DNA from 3 places in the Halomonas sp. B23F22_10 genome. Region 1 is predicted to be linked to each of the others. Evidence: predicted binding sites of a transcription regulator. Region 1 holds the regulator's gene; each other region holds the start of a gene.
The links. The regulator FNR, encoded in region 1, switches genes on or off when oxygen is low (the NO sensors DNR and NnrR bind a similar motif). The targets are predictions, from matches to a motif close to TTGATNTANATCAA.
Positions count from the first base shown of each region.

Region 2: a site for FNR is predicted at 5,671-5,684, ahead of ccoM (cytochrome c oxidase subunit CcoM). Genes of this name have one in related genera too.
Region 3: a site for FNR is predicted at 4,554-4,567, ahead of ACGTNF_RS06730 (OmpW/AlkL family protein). Genes of this name have one in related genera too.

Region 1 is NZ_JBIEKF010000004.1:341,023-348,406, forward strand. It holds gene ACGTNF_RS11320 (putative nucleotidyltransferase substrate binding domain-containing protein) at 434-2,257, shown strand; gene ACGTNF_RS11325 (3'-5' exonuclease family protein) at 2,482-3,102, shown strand; gene ttcA (tRNA 2-thiocytidine(32) synthetase TtcA) at 3,189-4,100, shown strand; gene fnr (fumarate/nitrate reduction transcriptional regulator Fnr) at 4,369-5,112, opposite strand; gene ACGTNF_RS11340 (oxygen-independent coproporphyrinogen III oxidase) at 5,202-6,158, opposite strand; gene ACGTNF_RS11345 (sulfite exporter TauE/SafE family protein) at 6,247-6,984, opposite strand; gene ccoS (cbb3-type cytochrome oxidase assembly protein CcoS) at 6,985-7,197, opposite strand; gene ACGTNF_RS11355 (heavy metal translocating P-type ATPase) at 7,194-7,384, opposite strand, start outside.
Region 2 is NZ_JBIEKF010000002.1:287,354-294,737, reverse strand. It holds gene ACGTNF_RS05455 (ABC1 kinase family protein) at 1-932, shown strand, start outside; gene ACGTNF_RS05450 (SEC-C metal-binding domain-containing protein) at 994-2,835, shown strand; gene ACGTNF_RS05445 (AmpG family muropeptide MFS transporter) at 2,860-4,221, opposite strand; gene rfaH (transcription/translation regulatory transformer protein RfaH) at 4,370-4,912, shown strand; gene ACGTNF_RS05435 (FKBP-type peptidyl-prolyl cis-trans isomerase) at 4,956-5,462, shown strand; gene ccoM (cytochrome c oxidase subunit CcoM) at 5,746-5,868, shown strand; gene ACGTNF_RS05425 (lytic transglycosylase domain-containing protein) at 5,970-6,521, opposite strand; gene ACGTNF_RS05420 (proline--tRNA ligase) at 6,661-7,384, opposite strand, start outside.
Region 3 is NZ_JBIEKF010000002.1:558,835-566,218, reverse strand. It holds gene ACGTNF_RS06760 (DUF3549 family protein) at 1-336, opposite strand, end outside; gene ACGTNF_RS06755 (amino acid ABC transporter substrate-binding protein) at 660-1,418, shown strand; gene ACGTNF_RS06750 (amino acid ABC transporter permease) at 1,434-2,108, shown strand; gene ACGTNF_RS06745 (amino acid ABC transporter ATP-binding protein) at 2,105-2,851, shown strand; gene ACGTNF_RS06740 (YqcC family protein) at 2,918-3,250, shown strand; gene ACGTNF_RS06735 (gamma-glutamylcyclotransferase family protein) at 3,258-3,758, shown strand; gene ACGTNF_RS06730 (OmpW/AlkL family protein) at 3,843-4,457, opposite strand; gene ACGTNF_RS06725 (OmpW/AlkL family protein) at 4,623-5,231, opposite strand; gene ACGTNF_RS06720 (hypothetical protein) at 5,515-5,826, shown strand; gene putP (sodium/proline symporter PutP) at 5,898-7,384, opposite strand, start outside.

The DNA of each region.
Region 1 (7,384 bases):
TGCTGGTCAACAATCCCGAAAAAAACATCGCAGACTTTCGTATCATGAGTGTAAAGCGATCGAAGTTGTTACCACCTTTTTGATGCAAATCAATTTCTTATGTCGGCATTGCGTGTCCAGGCGGTGGCGCCGGCCGGCAGGGGTTGGACGATGGTCTATCCATGCATCCGAATGCTGACTAGGACCATGACCATGGTCTAACGTCAGGGCCTTCATCGGGCCGATCGAGCGGAGCATGACTTTGGTATAAGAAGAAGGTTAGGCGAGAAGTGTGGCGGCGAATGCCTAACACCATGGTCTAGATTCTGGTAGCGAAAGGGGGTTGCTACTCTGGGTGAAAGCCCTGTCGCTCCCGGTTCGTTCGTCACGCTCCAGGCCTGCCTTCATGCGTACGATCCGGCGGCGGCGATTCCTGGCACGAGGACCCGCTCCCATGGTCGACGTCGATCTCTCCCACGCGCCGTTCAGCCTGCTCGACGAGACCGGGCGTGCGCGCGTGCGCGGCGGGCTCGATCTGGCCTACTTCGATCGCGACGAGATCATCCTCGAGGCCGGGCAGCCCGGCGAGAACGTCTTCCTCATCCACAAGGGCGAGGTCGCCGAGCTGGACACCACCCAGCCCGGCGAGCGTCAGCGCATCGGCCACTACACCGGCGGTGACCTGTTCGGCGCCATCAGCATCCTCAACGGCCAGAGCCGCTACCGCTTCCGGGCCGAGCAGGAATCGCTGTGCTATCTGCTGCCCCGGGCGCTGTTCCTCGACCTGTGCGCCGCCTATCCCGCCTTCGATGCCTTCTTCCGCCAGCGCCTCGCCGACAAGGCGCGGCTGCTGACCGAGCAGCGCGCGGCCGGCGGGGTGACCATGTCCGGTTTCATGCTGGCCCGCGCCGAGGACTGCATGCGCTCGCCGCGCTGCCTGGCCGGCGAGACGACCATCGCCGAGGCGGTGCGGCGGCTGCATGACGAGGCCGTCGACAGCCTGCTGGTGGAGGGCGAGGACGGGCCGGGCATGGTCACCAAGACCGACCTGCTCGATGCCCTGGTGCTCGAGGGGCTCGGCCAGCAGACGCCGCTGTCGTCGCTGGCGCGGGGCTCGCTGATCACCGCGCGCCCTGATCAGTACCTGTTCGAGGTGCTGGTGCTGATGACCCGGCATCGCATCGAGCGAGTGGTGATCGTCGAGGACGAGGCGCCGGTGGGCGTGGTGGAGCTGACCGACGTGCTCAGCTACTTCTCCAGCCGCAGCCACGTGGTGAGCCTGCAGGTCGAGCAGGCCGGCGATCTGGAACAGCTCGCCGTCGCCAGCCGCCGCACCGCCGAGCTGGCCGGCGCGCTGATGGCCCAGGGGGTCAAGCTGCGTTTCGCCATGGGCCTGCTCGCGGCGCTCAACGGCCGCATCATCCACAAGGCCTGGGGCTTCTCGATGCCCGAGCGGCGGCAGCGCGACAGCTGCCTGATGGTGATGGGCAGCGAGGGGCGCGGCGAGCAGATGCTCAAGACCGACCAGGACAACGGCCTGATCCTCGACGATGCCCTCGACTGGCCGGACTGCATGGCGCGCATGGCCGAGTTCACCGAGACCCTGGTCCGCCTGGGCTATCCGCGCTGCCCGGGCAACATCATGGTCTCCAACCCCGACTGGGTCGGCACCGAGCGCCAGTGGAAGGCGCGCATCGCGCGCTGGGTGGAGGCCCGCGACGGCGACAGCCTGATGAAGCTGGCGATCATGCTCGATGCCCATGCCGTGGCCGGCAATCCGGCGCTGCTCGAGCGGGTGAGGGCGGCGCTGTTCGAGGCGGCGTCGAGGGACGAACTGCTGCTCTCCTATTTCGCCCGTCCGGTGCTGCGCTTTTCCACGCCGCTGACCCTGTTCGGCTCGCTCAAGAAGCCCCAGCACGGCATCGACATCAAGAAGGGCGGCATCTTCCCCATCGTGCACGGCGTGCGGGTCATGGCGCTGGAGCGCGGCATCCTCGCCACCGGGACCCTGGAGCGCCTCGACGCCCTGGCGGCCGACGGCCGGCTCGAGGAGCGCTTCGCCGAGGACCTGGGCGAGGCGCTGTCGCTGTTCACCGAGCTGCGTCTCGAGCAGCAGCTGGCGCGCCTCGACGGCGATGACGAAGACTTCGGCGAGCCGGACCGGGTGGTGGTGCAGTCGCTGTCGTCGCTGGAGCGCGACCTGCTCCGGGAGGCGCTGCATATCGTCAAGGACTTCAAGCAGCGGATTTCCCATCGTTACCACCTCGAATACACCTGAGGTGGCTGAAAAGTGGCTGCGCTCGGCTATACGGCGTTAAAAATCGTCTCAGAATACTCATTTACACCCGGTTAACTCCGTTTCTTCGACGATCTTTGCCTTGCGACCCACAGGGAGCTGGGAAGTGCGTTGGCCCGCCGGGAGAGGGCCTAGCCCAGGCCTTCGCTCGCCGACTTTTCGAATTCTCACAAGACCGCGATTCACGACACGACAAGGACATCGACATGCTCAAGACCCTGCGCCGCCTGGTCGACCGTCACCGCCACGCCCATGGCCAGTATGGCTGGCTGTTCCGTCCTTATACCGGGGAGGAGCTGGTGGCGCTGGCCGTGCAGTCTACCGGCGGCGACGTGCGCGGCGCCGAGCCGCTGGCCATCGCCGCGGTGCGGCTGCGCGGCGACCGGGTGCTGACCAGCGAGTCGCTGGAGCTCAGGCTGGCGCGCCCGGAAGGCGTGGACGCCGAGACGCTGCGCCGCCACGGCCTGCGCGGCATCGATCTCGACGACGGCGTGTCGATCGACCAGGCGCTGGCGCGGCTGCTCGACTTCGTCGGCAACCGGCCGCTGGTGGGCTGGCGCCTGGACCGCGATCTGGCGCTGCTCAACCGCCAGCTGCGCGCCCGGTTCGGCTTCGAGCTGCCCAACGCCGGCATCGATCTGGTGCAGCGCTACCAGCGCTATCACCACCATTCGCGGCTCGAGGTGGCGCCGGCCTTCGAGCGGGTCGCCGAGCAGCTCGAGGTGCCGCTGATGGGACGTCACAGCGTGCTGGGCACCGCCGTGACCACCGCCCTGATGCACCTGCGGCTGGACCGCGATGCGGTGCTCGCGCGTCGCAGCGGCTGAGCGGTCACCACGTCGCCAGTCTCGCGGCAGGGTGGTAGGATAGGCGCCCTTTCCCTTTCCCCCGATGCCCTGGCAGCGCCCCGACCATGCAAGATGCCGTGACCTTCGATCCCCGTCCCGCCGATGAGGCCGCTTCGGCCGAGCCGTCGACCCCGTCCGCCGAGGCGCCCGACGCCCAGGCCAAGCGTGAGTTCAACAAGCTGCAGAAGCGCCTGCGGCGCCAGGTCGGCAATGCGATCATCGACTTCGACATGATCCGCGAGGGCGACAAGGTGATGGTGTGCCTGTCCGGCGGCAAGGACAGCTACACCATGCTGGAGATTCTCCGGAACCTGCAGCGCAACGCGCCGGTGAACTTCTCGCTGGTGGCGGTGAACCTCGACCAGAAGCAGCCCGGTTTCCCCGAGCACGTGCTGCCCGAGTACCTGGACGGCCTCGGCGTGGACTACCACATCCTCGAGCGCGACACCTACTCGGTGGTCAAGGAGAAGACCCCGGAAGGCAAGACCACCTGCGCGCTCTGCTCGCGGCTGCGCCGCGGCTCCCTCTACGGCTACGCCGAGGAGATCGGGGCCACCAAGATCGCCCTCGGGCACCACCGCGAGGACATCCTCGAGACGCTGTTCCTCAACATGTTCTTCGGCGGCAGCCTCAAGTCGATGCCGCCCAAGCTGCTCTCCGACGACGGCAAGAACATCGTCATCCGCCCGCTGGCCTACTGCCGCGAGGCCGACATCGCCGAATTCTCCGAGCGCATGGCCTTCCCGATCATTCCCTGCAACCTGTGCGGCTCGCAGCCCAACCTGCAGCGTCAGGTGGTCAAGGAGATGCTTGCCGAGTGGGAGGCCAAGCATCCCGGCCGCCTGGAGAGCATGTTCAAGGCGGTCACCAACGTCGCGCCCTCGCAGCTGGCCGACCGCGAGCTGTTCGACTTCGCCGGGCTGGAGGACAAGCAGGCCAAGATGCAGGCCGATCGCATCGACCTGCATAACGAGTGAGTAGCGCCTAGCAGCAAGCGCCGAGCACCCGGCTGCTCAGTAGCGGGCGGCAGATGTCGAGGAAGCCAATGAGAAACCCACGGGACGTAGAGTCCTGTGGGTTTCTTCGTTGACGTCAAGAATGGCCATGACATCATCCTGCCGCGCTTGGCGCTTGGCGCTTGGCGCTTGGCGCTTGGCGCTTGGCGCTTGGCGCTTGGCGCTTGGCGCTTGGCGCTTGGCGCTTGGCGCTTGGCGCTTGGCGCTTGGCGCTTGGCGCTTGGCGCCGTCAGCGGCAGCCCTCTTCCTCGGCCAGCTCGGCCAGGGCGTCCAGGTCGAGGATGTTCACCTCTCGGCCGGACACGGCCACCAGGCCCTGCTGCTGGAAGCGCCCCAGGATGCGGCTGACGGTCTCCACCGCCAGGCCCAGGTAGTTGCCGATGTCGGCCCGGGACATGGAGAGGCGGAAGCTGTAGGCGGAGTAGCCGCGGCGGCGGAAGCGATCGGAGAGGCTGGCGAAGAAGGTGGCCAGGCGCTGGTCGGCGGTCTTGCGCGACAGCAGGCGCATCATGCGGCGGTCGTCGCGCATCTCCTTGCTCATGCTGCGATACAGCTGGGCACGAAGTTCCGGCAGGCGCTCGGACAGGGCGTCGAGGCGGTCGAACGGGATCTCGCACACGGTGGTGGTCTCGAGCGCGATGACCGAGCCCGGATAGCTCGACTCGTCGATGCCGTCGAGCCCCACCAGTTCGCTGGGCAGATAGAAGTTGGTCAGCTGATCCGTGCCGCCGCCTTCGCTGGTGACCTGCTTGAGACTGCCGGAGCGCACCGCGTAGACGCTGGTGAAGGGGCTGCCCTGGCGGAACAGCGACTCGCCCTTCTTGAGCGGCGGTCGGCGTCGGATGATGGCATCGAACTCGTCGAGGTCCTCCAGTTCGAGGGCCAGGGGCAGACACAGGGAACTCAGGCTGCAGGTCCGGCAGCGGGTCTCGTGCAGCAGGGAACGGCGTCGGCCGGCTGCGGTGTCGGGCATGCTGTCCTCCTTGATCGGGGCTTGCCTCCCCCATTATGGCGGATAGCCCCGGTTCGGGCATAGCATCCCTTGGGCGAGTCTCAGGCCAGTCAGGCGCTGGACGGGCGAGCATTCCGCCAGCGCCCCGAGGCGGTGGCGAGCCGACCGTCGTTCAGTGCCGCCGCGTAGTCCCGGGTCGAGGTGGCGTTGCAGGCCACGGCGTCGGGCAGCCGCGAGATGGCGCCGGTGCCGAGCCCCAGTCGGTCGCGCGCCCGTTCGCGACGCGCCTGGGCGAGGGCATCCTCCAGGGCGGCGCCCCGACGGGCGTAGGAACCGTGTCCCAGTGCCCGGTAGCCGGCCTCGGCTAGGCGTTCGTCGACCCGGGCCAGCAGCGCCGTCGGCAGCGTCGATTCGCCCTCCTGCCAGGCGGGCTCCGGGCGCAGGGAGAGGCGCGGCGGCGTCATGGGAAGCAGCGCGGCGAGCGCGGCGGCGGCCTCCCGCGGCGGGGTCGTCGGCGCCACGATCAGCACCAGGTTCAGCGAGTGCCAGCCCATGCGCACGGTCTCGTCGAGCAGCGGCTCGACGCGTGACTGCAGGCGGGGCAGGGCGTCCAGGCGGCCGGCCGCGGGCAGGCGCATGATCAGCTTCAGCCGGTTGAAGCCCAGGGCCTCCAGGTGACGCAGGGTGAGCAGATCCGTGGCGCGGGGGTCGAGCTCGACGGTGAAGTCGCGCGGACGCCCCGTATCGAAGGGGAAGCGGGAGGCCAGCCGGTCGACGAGGCCGCTCATCTGCGACAGGGTCAGCGAAGGCGGGAGGCCGCTTCCCCAGTGCAGGGCCTCCAGGCATCGCTCCGGCGCCAGGCAGCGTCGCACCAGCACCATCTCGCGGTCGAGCCGGGCCAGATCGACCTCGAAGGGATCCATGCCCTTGCCGTCGCCGCGGGCATCCACGTCGTGGCGAAGCGGCAGGCGCAGATGCAGCGACAGCGGGCGGGCCTTGGTATTGCTGGCGGACAGCGCCGCGGCGTAGTCGTCGGCGCCGAAGTCGGCGGGAAGGGTGACGGACATGGCGGAGTTCCGAGCGTTCATGTCGTCAGGCTAGTGCTCGCGGTCCCCAGGGGTGTTGCGCTGGGTCAAACGTGCGGGCGTTAGCGGCTCAATGATGCCCGGCGTGCCCGGCGTGCCCGGCGTCGTGGGCCATCTCCATCGTGCCCGGCCACAGGCCCCACAGCTGCCACAGGGCGAAGCCGATGATCGCCAGCGCCGCCAGGGTGCGGGTGGCCGGATGACGGATCAGGGCGCCGAGCCGTCGCGCGGCCAGGCCGGTAGCGAGCAGCGCCGGCAGGGTGCCGAGCCCGAAGGCGCCCATCAGCGCTGCGCCTCGCAGCGGATCGGCGCCGGCCAGGCTCCAGGTCAGCATCGAGTAGACCAGCCCGCAGGGCAGCCAGCCCCAGACCGCGCCCAGGGTCACGGCCTGGGGCAGCGTCACCACCGGCATCAGTCGCCGTCCGAGCGGCTCCAGATGGCGCCATAGGCGCCTGCCGAGCGCCTCGACCCGCAGCAGCCCCTTCCACCAGTCGGCGATGTAGAGCGCCATCAGGATCAGCATCACCGCGGCCAGGACCTGGAGCGCCAGGCGGATCCCCGGGGCCAGGCCGACCAGGGTGCCGAGGCCGGCGGCCAGGGCGCCGGCGACCATGTAGCTGGCGATGCGCCCCAGGTTGTAGCCCAGCAGCAGCCCGCCGAGCCGCGCCGGATGGCGCAGGCTCGGCGGCACGGCGAAGCTCAGGGCGCTCATGATGCCGCCGCACATGCCGATGCAGTGGGCGCCGCCGAGCAGGCCGAAGACGAAGGCCGCGGCCAGCGGCGGCAGGTCGAGTCCAGACGGATTCATTCAGGCTTCCTTGTCGTGTTTCCCGGTCGGCGCGTCGGCGTCGTCGTGTCGGCGAGGCGCCTCCCCGGGCGGGTCGTCATCGTCGAACAGGATGCGATGGGCCGGGCCTTCCAGGTCCTCGAACTGGTCGTGGCGCACGGCCCAGAAGAAGGCCCAGACGGCCAGGCCGAGCAGGATCAGCGACAGCGGGATCAGCAGGTAGAGAATGCTCATGGGGCGTCCTGGGAGGGGGAATCCACGGGAATGTCGGGCAGTTTTCGGCGCGTGAGGCGCAGGGCGTTGGCGACCACCACCAGCGAGCTCGCCGACATGCCCAGCGCCGCCAGCCAGGGGGGCACCCAGCCCAGTGCCGCCGGCGGCAGGGCCAGCAGGTTGTAGGCCAGCGCCCAGCCCAGGTTCT
Region 2 (7,384 bases), on a different contig from region 1:
TCGAGACCGCGCCCTTCGCCAGCGCCTCCATGGGCCAGGTGCACCGGGCGGTGACGCGAGACGGCGAGACGGTGGTGCTCAAGGTGCAGTATCCCGGCCTCGCCGAGGTGCTGGAGGGCGATCTCGCCCAGCTGCGCCGCCTGATGCGTCTGGGGCGCTGGTTCAAGGTGCCCCAGGCGCGCCTCGACGCGCTGTTCGAGGAGCTCGCCGCCGGCCTGCGCGACGAGCTCGACTATCGCGCCGAGGCCGAGCATCTGGTGCGCTACCGGGCGCGCTACGCGCATCTCGATTCGCTGGTGATCCCCGAGCCGCTGCCCGATCTCTGCGGGCCCCATGTGCTGGCCATGCGCCACGTGGCGGGTACGCCGCTGCGCGAGCTGGAGGATGCCGACGACGCCGTGCGCCAGCGGGTGGCCACGACGCTGGCCGACTGGCTGATCGAGGAGCTGTTCACCTTCGGCGAGCTGCACGCCGACCCCCATGCCGGCAACTTCGCCGCCGATGAGCAGGGTCGGCTGGTGATCTACGACTTCGGCGCCGTCATCCCGGTGCCGCGCGAGCGGCTGGCGGCGATGATGCGCCTGCTCGAGGCCACCCTGGCCGCGGACCCCATGGCCATGGATGCGGCGATGCTCGAGCTGGGCGGCCGCCAGGGCGAGGGCGCGCCCCTGGCGCTCTATCGCGAGGCCGCCGAGGCGGTAGGCCCGCTGTTCGCCCCCGGCATCCAGGACTTCGGCGACGTGCGCGTGCATCGCCGGCTGCGCGAGCTGAGCCCGCGGGTGTGGGCGGCCATGGATCGCCTGCAGCCGCCGGCGGACACCCTGCTGCTGTCGCGGACCCTGAACGGCCACTACTGGAATCTGGTGCGCCTCGGCGCGCGGCTGGACATGGATGCCCGGGTGAGGCCGCTGTTCGCGAAGGTATCACGCTGAGCGGCTGCCAGCCCGGCGCGCGGCTGGTAGACTGTGCGGTTTTTCGGCAGGGGAGACGGCCATGCTGGCGGTATGGGTAGAACAGCTGCTGGGGTTCGCCTCGGGCGCCCTCAAGGCGATTCGCGAAGACGAGCGTTATCCGACGCTGATGGCCTGGGCCCGCGAGGAGGGTCCCAAGCTGACCGGGGATCCGGCCATGGCCCAGGCGCTGGCTCCGGAGCTGTGGTCGCAGACCCCGCTGGCGCGGCTGGACTTCGAATGCGAGGCGCTGGCCCGCCCGGGGCGCAACGAGCCCTGCTGGTGCGACTCCGGGCGCAAGACCAAGCGCTGCTGCGGCGCCGTCAGCCTGCCGGGCGATGTGCCCGATCACCTGATGTGGATGCTGTCGCTGCGCGAGTGGAAGGGCGATACCCTCAAGGCCGCGCTGGCCAGCGGCAAGGCGCCCGCCCAGGCGCTGCTCGAGGCCGGGCTGATCGCCGCCGAATCCGGCCAGCGCGGTCGCGCCCAGCAGATCCTCGAGTCGCTGTTCGAGACCGCCGACTGGTCGCGCCTGCCGGAGCAGGCCGAGCCGGCCTTCGAGATCCTGGTCGATCTCTATCAGGAGCGCGGATTCCATCGCAAGCGCGAGGCGCTGCTCGACGCGGTGCTCGATCGCGGCCCGCTGTTCCTGCGCGGCGTGGCGCTGGAGCGGCTGTGCCTGATGCACCTGGACAACGATGACCTGGACAGCGCCCGGGCCGCCTTCGTGCGCGCCCAGCAAGCGCTGCCGGACTCGCCGACCCTGGCCTACATCGAGGCCATGCTGCTGCTGCATGAAGGGCACGAGGAAGAGGCCCGCGAGCGCTCGAGCTTCTGGTTCCGCCGCCTGTCCCGTCAAGGCGAGCTCGATCCCGACCAGCTGCAGTTCCTCTCCGACCTGGCCGATAACCCCGGCGCGACCCTGGCCGAACAGCTGCTCAACGCCGAGGAGGATCTGGCCGAGCCGCTGGTCGCGCTGCAGGCGCTGCTCGAGTCGCTGGACGGTGCACCGACGCTGGACCTGCGCGTCGAGGAGGGCCAGCTGGCCTATCACCGCAGCGCCCGGGAAGACACGCTCTATGCCGGTTTCCGCGCGGTGTTCCCCGCCGAGGTCGAGAACGAGGCCCCGCTGGGCTTCGATGACGATCCCTGGCAGGCGGCCGGCGACTGGCTGCCGGCGCTGTGTGCCCAGCCGGAGTGGCTCGATTCGCCGGCGGTGGTGCAGTCGCTGGCGCTGGCGCTGACCAGCCGCTTCGGCAGCCTGCCGTGGATGGCGCCGAGCCTGTTCGAGCCGCTGGCCGAGCGCCTGGAACGTTGGCTGGATCAGGCACGCGAGGCGGCGTCCGGCGACGCCTCGCCGGGCGACGCCTCACTGGACTGGGACGCCGCCGATAACGCCATGCTGCTGCGCACCGGCCTGGCGCTGGTGGTCGGCATGGAACGCGGCGCGCGGCAGCGTTCCCGGCATCTGGCCGAGCGGCTGCTCGAGCTGGATGATCGTGACAGCCTGGGGCTGCGCGAGCTGGTGCTCGACCAGCTGCTGCGCGAGGGCCGCGACACCGAGGCGCTGGCGCTCAGCGAGTCGGCGCTGGCCAAGCCGTCCGAGGACGAGGCGGTGCTGGGGCTGCTGATGGGCCGGGCGCTGGCGCTCTACCGCCTGGAGCGCCTCGACGAGGCCGTCGAGGCGCTGAGCGAGTCCCGGCGCCACAACGGTCACGCCCTGTCGCTGCTGTGCGCCGAGAATCCGCGTCCGGCCAGCCCGTCGGGCGACGGTACGGCGGCGCCCGGTTCGCGGGCCGAGGCCTGGCAGTACCGCACCCTGATGCGTGACCAGTGGCGCGCCACCCCGGGCGCGCTGGAATGGCTCGCCGGTCGGCTGGACTGAGCGGCGGGGCCGAGAGGGGCGGCCTCAGGCCGTGGTCGGCGCCGGTGCCAGACGGCGGTCGCGGCTGACCCAGATCGCCAGCGCGATGGCCGGCAGGCCCAGCACCGAGGCCGCCAGGAAGAAGTCTGCGTAGCCGTGCGAGGCCACGACCAGGCCGCCGAAGCCGCTCAGGAACTTGCCGGGCAGCGTCATCAGCGACGAGAACAGCGCGTACTGGGTGGCGGTGTAGGCCCGCGAGGTCAGCCCCGAGAGGAAGGCGATGAACACCGCGCTGGCGAGGCCGTTGGAGAGGTTGTCGCCGACGATGGTGACCACCAGCATCGGCAGGCTGTCGCCGGCAAGCGATAGGGCCACGAACAGCAGGTTGGTCAGGGCGGTGGCGCAGGCGCCGAGGATCAGGATCGGCCCCACTCCGTAGCGCGCCACCAGCAGGCCGCCCATCAGCCCGCCGCCGATGCTCATGGCGATGCCGAACACGTTGGTCACGTTGGCGATGGCCTCGAGGCTGAAGCCCAGATCGATGTAGAGCGGGTTGGCCATGGAGGCCATCGCCAGGTCGCTGATCCGGAACACGGCCACGAAGGCCAGCAGCCACAGCGCCTTGAGCCCGTGCCGACCGAAGAAGTCGGTGAACGGGCAGACCACCGCGCCGATCACCCAGGCGCCCAGGCGGCGCAGCCAGGCCGGCCGGCCGCGGCTGGCGCGCAGGAAGGCCCGCACCCGCGGCTCGTGGATCAGCTGGACGCCCAGCGCCTGGCGTTCGGGTTCCGGGCGCACCAGCACCGTCACCATGCCCACCGCCATCAGCGCCGCCATCGCCAGGTAGGCGACGTGCCAGGACACCAGCGAGGCCAGGTAGAGCGCTCCCGCCCCGGCGGCGATCAGCCCGCCGCGATAGCCGATGATATAGGTCGAGGCCATGGCCGCCTGCAGGTCCTCCGGCGCCGACTCGATACGAAAGGCGTCGATGGAGATGTCCTGGGTCGCCGAGCCGAAGGCCACCAGCAGCGCGAACAACGCCACCAGCGGCAGCTGGTTCGGTGGATCGAGACTCGACAGCCCCGCCAGGCCGGCGGCGATCATCGCCTGCGCCAGCAGCATCCAGCCGCGGCGCTGGCCGAGCCGGCGGGTCAGGCCGGGGAGCGCCAGCCGGTCGACCACCGGGGCCCAGAAGAACTTGATCGAGTAGAGGATGCCGATCCAGGCGAAGAAGCCGATCGCGGCCACCTCGACGCCGTCGCTGCGCAGCCAGGCCGACAGTGTCGAGAACACCAGCAGGAAGGGCAGGCCCGCCGAGAAGCCCAGGAACAGCATGGTCAGCACCGGGGCACGCAGGTAGACCGACAGGGCGCTGCGCCAGCTGCGATGCGCGGTGGGGGGCGGCATGAGGGGCTCTCCTTGCGATGGGTCAGGGCACGTGCCGGGCCATCGATGTTAAAATCTCGGTCTCGACCGGGGCCGACGACACCGGCGGCACGCGCCGCCGATTGTTGCAGAGCCCCGGCGCCGACACCAGCCAGAGACGATCGACGACATGCGTGATGACGACCTTTCTCTCGAGGCCACCGAGGATGCGGTGCCCCGCTGGTATGCCATCCAGTGCAAGGGAGGCGAGTCCTTCCGTGCCGCCGAGCACCTGGGCAACCAGGGCTACGAGGTCTTCCACCCGGTGCTCGAGGTTCAGAAGAAGCGCCGCGGCAAGCTGGAGTGGGTGAGCGAGCCGCTGTTTCCCTACTATCTGTTCATCCGCCTCGACCGGCTGATCAGCAACTGGCGGCCGATCCGCTCGACGCGCGGCGTGCTCAAGCTCGTGACCTTCGGCGGCGACATGCCGGTGCCGGTCGGCGACGGGCTGATCGAGGCCCTGCGCCGTCAGGCCAGCCAGGATGATGACGACGTCGCCCACGTCTACTTCCGCGCCGGCGAGGCGGTGGAGATCACCGAGGGGCCGTTCAAGGACCTGCAGGCGGTCTTCGCCAGCCACAAGGGCGAGGAGCGCGCCATCGTGCTGCTCAACATGCTGCATCAGCAGCAGCGACTGGAGATGCCCGTCTCCCGACTGCGCCGTCGCGACTGATGCCCTTTAACCCTATCTTTCATTCCCCAGTACCGGAGGCCCCATGACCATCGCCCCCCAGCGGGTCGTGACCCTGCACTACGTGCTGAGCGACGAGGACGGCCAGGTCCTCGACGACTCCCGCGCGCGCCAGAAGCCACTCGAATACCTTCACGGCCACGGCAACCTGATGGCCGGGCTGGAGCAGGCCCTGGCCGGGAGCGAGGCCGGCGCCGAGCTCGAGGTGACCCTGGCCCCCGCCGAGGCCTATGGCCTGCGCGACGAGGCGCTGGTGCGCGAGGTCGGCCGCGAGGCCTTCCCAGTGCCCGATCTCGCGCCGGGCATGCGCTTCCAGACGCCGGGCGATGACGGCCCGGAGATCGTCACCGTGCTCGAGGTGCGCGACGACGGCGTGCGGATCGACACCAATCATCCGCTGGCCGGTCGCCACCTGCACTATCGTCTGGAGGTGCTGGAGGTGCGCGAGGCCACCCGCGCCGAGCTCGCCAAGGGCCACCCGCTGCCGCCGGGCACCACGCCGGATCAGGTCGAAGACAAGAAGATGGTCTGAGCCCTCGGCTCGGGAGCGCCGGCCGCGTCGCCCTTCGGCGCGGCCGCGTTTCCCGCGTTTCTCTCCCTCCTCCTTGCCCCCCCTCCTTCCCTGCGGCGCGATGCGGCATCGTTTCCGGGGCCGAGGAGCTCCCAGCGGCAGCGTCGCGAGCGTGAAACTGACCTGGATCAAGCCCGTACGGCCGGCCTGTTCACACCGGGTGGCGCACTTGACCCAGATCAGCGTATCGCCCGGGACGGGCCGCTAGAGTAGGGCCATCACATCGCGACGGGAGGCAAGCACCATGTACTGGGACGATGCCGTGATCTTCGGGCTTGCCACCGTCGGCATGATGATCGCCTTCATGGGCGGCTGGGTGGCCTTCGTCATCCGCGACCACCATCGTCGCGAAAACAAGAAGCGCTGATCCGCCGTTCCACAGTCGTCAGGGGAGGGGGGCTACCCCCCACTAGGCCGACCCTTCGGGGCCGGCCTTTTTTTGTGCCGTCGTTCGGCAGAGGGGGTCGCTCAGCGGTCGGCGGTCAGGCGCTCGGGCAGGCCGAGGGCCGCGGGCGTCCAGCGACGGGCCAGGGCGCGCATCACCCGCTCGGGGTACCAGGTCTTTCCCAGGCTGCCGTTGTAGCGGGCCAGGGCGCGGGTCAGGTCGCCGTCTTCCACCGCCAGGTAGTGGGCCAGTATCGTGCAGCCATAGCGCAGGTTGCGGATGGGATCCTTGAGGTCGTCGGCGGGCAGGCCGAGCTCGCGGATCCAGAACGGCATGATCTGCATCAGCCCCACGGCGCCGGCCGATGACACCGCCTCGGCGTGGAAGGCGCTCTCCACTTCAATGACGGACAGCACCAGCGCCGGCGGGAGGCCGGCCAGGCTCGCCTCCTGATGGATGCGGGTCAGCAGCGTCTGGCGACGATCGGCATCGGGCACGTAGCGCGCCAGGCGCGGTGCCATGTCGTTGATCCACTGACGGGCCGCCCACACCTCGGCGGGCGAGCGCGGCGTCCGCCGGGCGCCGTCCAGGGTCGGGCGCAGCGTGGCGGGGAGCGGCGGCAGGGCCCGAACCACCGGCGCCCGGTCCGGGACCGGGTGCGCGGAGAGGGCATCGAGGAAGTCGCTGCCCGCCTGGCCGTCGAGCGGTTGGGCGACGAGCGGGGTCGCCAGCAGCAGGGAGGCGGCCGCCGCCAGGGCGGCCGTCAGTCGCCGCTTAGCGGGCGTCGATCTTCTCGTGCAGGAAGGCGAGGATGTCCCCGGCGGGGACCATGGTGGCGTCGCTGTCACGGCGTCCCTTGTACTCCAGTTCTTCCTTGTCCAGCCCGCGGTCGCCGACCACCAGGCGATGGGGAATGCCCATCAGTTCCTGGTCGGCGAAACGCACGCCGGGGCGCAGGTCGCGATCGTCGAGCAGCACGTCGAAGCCGGCGGCGCTGAGCTCCTGATAGAGACGCTCGCTTTCCTCGCGCACGCGCTGCGACTTGTGGGCGTTCATCGGCACCACGGTGACGTGGAAGGGCGCGATGGCGTCCGGCCAGATGATGCCGCCGTCGTCATGGTTCTGTTCGATGGCGGCGGCCACGACCCGGGTCACCCCGATACCATAGCAGCCCATCCAGGGATGTGCGGCCTTGCCGTTGGCGTCCAGCACGGTGGCATTCATCGCTTCGCTGTACTTCTGGCCCAGCTGGAAGACGTGGCCGACCTCGATGCCGCGCTTGATCGACAGGGTGCCCCGGCCGTCCGGGGAGGGATCGCCCTCGACCACGTTGCGCAGGTCGGCGACCTTGGGCAGCGGCAGGTCGCGCTCCCAGTTGATGCCGAAGTAGTGCTTGCCGTCGACGTTGGCGCCGGCGCCGAAGTCGCTCATCATCGCCACGCTGCGGTCGATGACGATCGGCATGTCGAGGTTCACCGGACCCAGCGAACCGGGGCCG
Region 3 (7,384 bases), on a different contig from region 1:
CGCCTCGCCGTCCTCGCGGCCGAGGCCCTGGACGTTGCGACCCAGGGTTTCCAGCAGGCGCTGCAGGAAGGCGTCGCGGGGCGCCGGGTCGAGCCGGCCCTGTTCGTCCAGCGGCAGCGCCAGGAACCAGATCAGCGGATCTTCCATCTCGCCGAGACGAAACACCATCGCCAGCCGCGCCTTGCCTTGCCAGGGCTGGGGCCAGGGCCGCTCGTCCCGCTCCAGGGCGGTCAGCGTCTCAAGCTCGCAGGGTTCGACGCCGCGCCCCATGTGGTAGAGCCATGTCTCGGCTCCGGTGCGTGCGAAGAAGTCGTGGAAGCTGTCGATCGGCTGCATGCGGTTTCCCTCTGTGACGAGCGTGCACTCTACCGTGGTGCCCCGACGCTGTCAGCCCGTGGCAGCGGGCGTTGATGAGCCGGCTGATCAAAACCTGAACGATCCCGCTTCGGGCCCACCGCATCGGCCTCGGCGACGGCTTTCCAGTGGTTATCCACAGGAACATTCAGCGCTGCTGTGAATGAATGCATCGCCCGGCCGCTATGGCGCCCATAATGGGCCACTATTGGTTCATGACCGAGATTTCCACTACTGTCTGTGCGAAAATGAAATATTAAATGGTCGTTTTTATTCCAAAAGCAGAATCCCAACGGAGGCACATCATGCTTCGTCGCTTCACTCTGACGCTACTCTCCGCCGGCGCCATCGCCTTCTGCGGCGGCGCCTTCGCCCAGGACACGACGCTCCGGGTCGGCATGTCGGGGGGGTATTTCCCCTTCACCTTCGTCGAGCAGGACACGCTCAAGGGCTTCGAGGTCGATGTCATGAACGCGGTGGGCGAGGAGATGGGCGCCGAGGTAACGTTCGTGACCGCCAACTTCTCCGGCCTGTTCGGCATGCTGGAGTCCGGTCGCATCGACACCATCGCCAATCAGATCACCATGACCGAGGAGCGCGAGGCGAAGTATGCCTTCACTTCGCCCTACGTCTATGACGGCGCTCAGGTGGTGGTCAAGGAGGGCAGTGACGAGATCGGCGGCGTCGAGGACCTGCGCGGCAAGCGCGTGGCGGTGAACCTCGGTTCCAACTACGAGCAGCTGCTGCGCGAGCTGCCCTACGCCGATGACATCGATATCCGCACCTACGAGAGCAATATCGAACAGGACACCGCGCTGGGCCGCGTCGATGCCTTTATCATGGATCGCGTCAGTGCCAGCCAGGTGATCCAGGAGAAGCCGCTGCCGCTGCAGCTGGCCGGTCAGCCGTTCTCCGAGATCCACAATGCGCTGCCGTTCCACGATACCGAGCAGGGTCGCGCCCTGCGCGACGAGGTCGACGCGGCGCTCGAGGCCCTGCGCGAGGACGGCACGCTGACCGATATCTCCGAGCGCTGGTTCGGCAACGACATCACGCGGCCCTGAGGCGAAGCACCCGACATGAGCGTGCTCGATTTCGACTACATGCTGGGGCTCGCGCCCATCCTGCTCGGCTATCTGCCGCTGACCCTGGCGATGGCCGCGGCGGGGATGGTGCTGGCCCTGGCCCTGGCCTGCGGGCTGGCGGTGATCCGGGTGCTGAAGCTTCCGGGGCTGAACGGCATCACGCTGCTGTTCATCTCCTTCTTCCGCGGCACTCCGCTGCTGGTGCAGCTGTTCCTGTTCTACTACGGCCTGCCCCAGGTGCTGGCTTTCCTGACCCAGATCGATGGCATCACCGCCACCATCATGGGGCTGACGCTGCACTTCTCGGCCTACATGGCGGAGTCGATCCGCGCCGCCATCGTCGGCGTGGACCGCAGCCAGACTGAGGCGGCGCTGTCCATCGGCATGACCAACGGCCAGCTGATGCGGCGGATCGTGCTGCCCCAGGCCACCCGGGTGGCCGTGCCGACGCTGATGAACTACTTCATCGACATGATCAAGGCCACCTCCCTGGCGTTCACCCTCGGCGTCACCGAACTGATGGGGGCGACCCAGAAGGAGGCGGCCGGGAGCTTCCTCTACTTCGAGGCCTTCATCACCGTGGCGGTGATCTACTGGGCCATCGTCGAGCTGCTGGCCTGGTGCCAGCGGCGCCTGGAACGCCGACTCAACGAGGCCTATCGCCGATGATCAAGGTCAACCAACTCGTCAAGCGCTTCGGCCACGCCACCGTGCTCGACGGCATCGATCTGGAGATCGAGCGGGGCGAGATCATCGTGGTGATCGGCCCGTCGGGCACCGGCAAGTCGACCCTGCTGCGCTGCCTCAACTTCCTGGAGCGGCCCGATGCCGGCCGGCTGACCCTGGGCGATCTGGATGTCGACGTGACCCGGGCCAGCCGCGCCGACATCCTGGCCGCACGACGCCGCACCGCCTTCGTGTTCCAGAACTATGCGCTGTTCGCCAACAAGACGGCACTGGAGAACATCGCCGAGGGGCTGATCGTGGTCAATCGCTGGCCCAAGGCGAAGGCCCATGCCCGGGCCGGGGAAATCCTCGAGCGCATCGGCCTGGCCGACAAGGCGGACGCCTATCCGGCCTCGCTGTCCGGCGGCCAGCAACAGCGGGTCGGCATCGGCCGCGCCATGGCCGCCCAGGCCGAGGTGATCCTGTTCGACGAGCCGACGTCGTCGCTGGACCCGGAATGGGTCGACGAGGTGCTGGCGCTGATGAAGCAGCTAGCCGCCGAGCGCCAGACCATGCTGGTGGTGACCCACGAGATGGCCTTCGCCCGGGACGTCGCCGACCGGGTGGTGTTCATGGAGGGCGGGCGGATCGTCGAACAGGGCCCGCCCTCGCGGCTGTTCCAGGCCCCCGAGGATCCGCGTACCCGGGATTTTCTGCGCAAGGTCTTGCCCCCGGCACCGGCGTGACAGGGGGTGGCCCGCATCGTGCAGGCGCGGGATAATGGTCCCCTAGTCAGATCAGAGGTATTTCCCATGACCGTTCATCAGGAACTCGAGCAGGCATTGCGCGAACTCGAGTCCACCATGAAGGCGTCCGACCTGTGGCGCATGGAGCGTCCCGCGCCGGAGGCCTTCGACAGTTCCGAGCCGTTCTGCATCGACACGATGTCACTGCCCCAGTGGCTGCGTTTCGTGTTCATCGCCCGGCTGGATGCGCTGGTGGAGGCGCGCGCGCCGATGCCGGCGAGCTGCGACGTGGCTCCCGCCGTGGAGGCCTATCTGATCCAGGAAGGTGCGAAGGCCAGCCAGCGGGTGCTGATGGGCAAGGTGATGGAGCGGATCGACCAGCTGGTCACCGAGAACTGAGTCGCTCATGCCCTATTACTTCGCCTACGGCAGCAACATGAACGCCGCCCGGATCGAGGCACGGATCGGCACGACCCGGCGTGCCTTGTCCGGAGTGCTGCGCGACCATGGCCTGCGCTTCGACAAGGCCTCTCGGGTGCCCGGCATCAGCCACGCCAACGTGGTGCCCGCCGCCGGTGAGCGGGTCGAGGGGGCGCTGTTCGAGCTGCTCGCCCCGGAGCAGATCGAGTGCATGGACCCCTTCGAGGGCTACCCCCACGACTACGATCGGCTGCGCCTGCCCATCCACACGGGGCAAGGCCCCATCGAGGCCTGGGTCTATGTGGCCGCGCCGGGAACCACCGGCGAGGCGCTGCGGCCGGCGCGGGAGTATCTCGATCATCTCCTGGCCGGGAAGCCCTTCCTGAGTGCCGACTATCACGCCCGCCTGGCCGAGGTGGATGCCATCGAGGGGCTCGACGACGAGACGCTCAAGGCGTTGGGGCTGTCGCGCCATATCGCCTGCTAGCGGCCCCGACACTCGTCATGCCGCTTGCACACAAGAAAGGCCCGCCGTTCGGCGGGCCTTTCTTGCAGGGCATGTCGACGCGGCTCAGAAGCGGAAGCTGATGCCGCCCATCACCACCAGCGGGTCGATCTCGACGTTGCCGATGTCGGTGCCGTTCAGCTCGGCATCGGTGTCGATGTCGAGGTACCAGGCGGCGGCATTGAAGGCCCAGTGTTCGTCGATCAGCAGGTCGACGCCCAGCTGGGCGGCCGCGCCCCAGGAATCGTCCAGCTCCAGATCACCGCCGTCGATGTGCTCGTCGGAGAAGTGGGTGTAGTTAACGCCCACCCCGGCATAGGGCTGCACCCGCGCCTGGGTGCCGCCGAACGGATAATACTGCAGGGTCAGGGTCGGCGGCAGGTGCTTGGTGGAGGCGAGGTTGGCGTCGTTGAGCCGGATGTCATGCTCGAAGGGCTCGGCTGCCAGCAGTTCCACGCCCAGCTTGTCGGTGAAACGATAGCCCAGGGTGAAGGCGAAGCCGTTGTCGTCCTGCACGTCGACGTCGTAGGTGCCGCCGGCGAGATCGCCGTTATCGCTCTTGGGCGCGACCTTGGCCACGCCGACGCGGGTGTAGATATCGCCGGCGCCGTAGGCGAGCGCCTGGCTGCTGGCGACGAGGCCGGTGGCGACGATCAGGGTGGAGATCAGGGGGCGGCGCATGGGGCTGGCTCCTCGGTGACGGTAAGCGAGGGCTCCAGTCTACGGGGTGCGCCGCGGCGCCGATTTGACTCAAGGCAAAATGGTTCGCGGCTCGAATTGATGCACATCAAAAGATGACGCCGGGCACGGGGCTCGGCGTCATGGCGGTCATCTCGGCGTCGAGAATCAGAAGCGGTAGGTGAAGCTGCCGCCGACGGTGACCGGATCCACCTCGGCCTCACCGATGTCGGTACCGTCGAGCTTGGCGTCGGCGTCCACGTCCGCGTATTGGGCGAAGGCGCCGATCAGCAGGTGATCGGTCAGGGCGAAGTCCACGCCTGCCTGGGCGGCGGGCCCGTAGGATTCCTCGATCTCCAGCCCGGACAGTTCCTCGTCGGAGAAGTGCGTGTAGTTCAGGCCGGCGCCCACGTAGGGCTGAATTCGTGAGTCGGTGCCGCCCATCGGGTAGTAGTTGAGCATCAGGTTGAGCGGCATGCGCTCCACGCTGCCGATGCCGGCGCCGTCGAGGGCCAGGTCGTGCTCGAACGACTCGGTGCCGTTGAGTTCGACGCCGAACTTGTCGTGGAACTGGTAGCCCAGGCCATAGGCGAAGCCGCGCTCGTCGGAGATGTCCAGATCAGCACCGGCCACGCGGCCGTTGTCATCCTTGACCTCGGTCTTGGCGATGCCGCCGCGCACGTAGAAATCGCCGGCCTGGTAGGCCATGGCGGACTGGGCGCCGACGAGGCCGGCAGCGGTGAGGGCGGTGGCGGTGATCAGGCGAATCGTTTTCATGGGAAGCCTCCCGTTGTGTTCCTGAATGCCGGCGCCGAGTGATTCGGCGTCTTCGGCGTCCTTGCATCGCGTCCTGTAGAGCATAGAAACACCGTTTCTAAATGTCTTGTAGAATTTTTCTATTACTCGAGGGCTGATTTGGCCGCGTCATGATGAAATGCTTCACTGACAGGGTTTTATCTCGTATAGGATGAATACAACTTTCACATTTCCTGCATGGAATTCGCCGATCTCGGGGTTTTCGGCTTCACTGAATCGGTGAGACAGGCGACAGCGAGAGGGAATGGCCATGCGCGTCGGGAGGCGCTTTCCCGCCAGGCCGAGGCCGGGCGACAGGCCGCTGGTCGCGCTGCTGACGGCGGCGGGGCTGTCGGTATGGTTACTGTATCAACCCGCGCTGGTGCAGGGGCTCGATTGGCCTTGGCGGGCAGTGCTGGTGCTGCTGGGCATGTGGGCGCTGGGTTGCGCCTTTGCGCGGCCGCTGGCCATGTCGGTCGGCGGGCGGGGGCTGTGGCGGCTCTCCGCCGCGACCTGGAGCCGGGCGCTGTTGCCGCTCTTTGCGCTGGCGTTGGTGGGGCGTAGCCTGCTGGGCTGAGTCCGGGCGGGGTCGGCGAGACACGAAAAAGGGCTCCCGCAGGAGCCCTTCTCGGCGCTTGATACGCGTCCTTATCGAGTGATGTGCTGATATTCGCCGGCGTCGGCGGTCACGCTGCTCACCACCAGAATGGCAATGAAGGCGGCGATGAAGCCGGGAATGATCTCGTACACCCCGGGGCCCCCCAGGAAGGAGCCGTTCCAGCCCAGCGAGATCCAGAGCATCACGGTGACGGCGCCCGCGATCATGCCCGCAATGGCGCCCGCGCCATTGGTGCGCGACCACATCAGCGACAGGATGATCAGCGGGCCGAAGGCCGCACCGAAGCCGGCCCAGGCGTTGCTGACCAGCCCCAGGACCTGAGAGTCTGGATCGGACGCGATGACGGCGGCCACCAGGCCGACCAGGGCGACGCAGACGCGGCCCACGGTGACGGTCTCTCTCTCCGTCGCCTGCTTGCGCAGGAACAGACGGTAGAAGTCTTCGGTCAGCGAGGAGGAGGCCACCAGCAGCTGGCTGGAGATGGTGCTCATGACGGCCGCCAGCAGCGCGGCATAGAGGAAGCCGGTGATGAGCGGGTGAAACAGCAGGTCGGCGAGGATGATGAAGATCGTTTCAGGATCCTCGACATTCATGCCGTTGCGCACCGCGTAGGCGCGGCCGAAGATGCCCAGCGAGACCGCGCCGATCAGCGAGATGAGCATCCAGCTCATGCCGATGTTGCGGGCAATGGGCACATCCTTGAGGGTGCGGATGGCCATGAAGCGCACGATGATGTGCGGCTGGCCAAAGTATCCCAGGCCCCAGGTCACCGCCGACAGCCAACCGATCAGCGTCAGGCCGTCGGTCCACGACAGCAGGGTGGGATCGACCTCGTTCAGGGTCTGGGACGCCTGACCGAAGCCGCCGCCGCCCTCGCCGAACAGCACCACCGCCGGCATGATCACCAGGGCCAGCATCATGATGCAGCCTTGCACGAAGTCGGTCATGCTCACGGCCATGAAACCACCGACCACGGTGTAGGCCAGCACCACGCCCAGCGTGATGATGATGCCCGTGCCGTAGTCGCTCATGCCGCCGAGGTTGATCACGCCGGAGAACGCGCTCTCGAAAAGCTTGCCGCCCGCGACCAGGCCGGATGCCGTGTACACCGCGAAGAACACCACGATGACGATGGCGGAGACCGTTCTCAACGGGATCGCCTGGGTCGGGAAGCGATTCGCCAGGAACTGGGGAATGGTGATGGCGTTACCGTAGTGCACCGTCTGCTCGCGCAGGCGCGGCGCCACCAGCAGCCAGTTGAAGAAGGCCCCGACCAGCAGGCCGATGCCGATCCAGGCCGAGCCCAGCCCCGAGACGAACATGGCCCCGGGCAGGCCCAGCAGCAGCCACCCACTCATGTCCGAGGCGCCGGCGGACAGGGCCGCCACCTTGGGACTCAGGGACCGCCCCCCCAGGATGTAGCCTTCCGAGGTCGACGTTGACTTGCGCATGGCATAGAGACCGATGGCGATCATCAGCGCAAAGTACGCAAAGAGACTGATCCAGACACCAATAG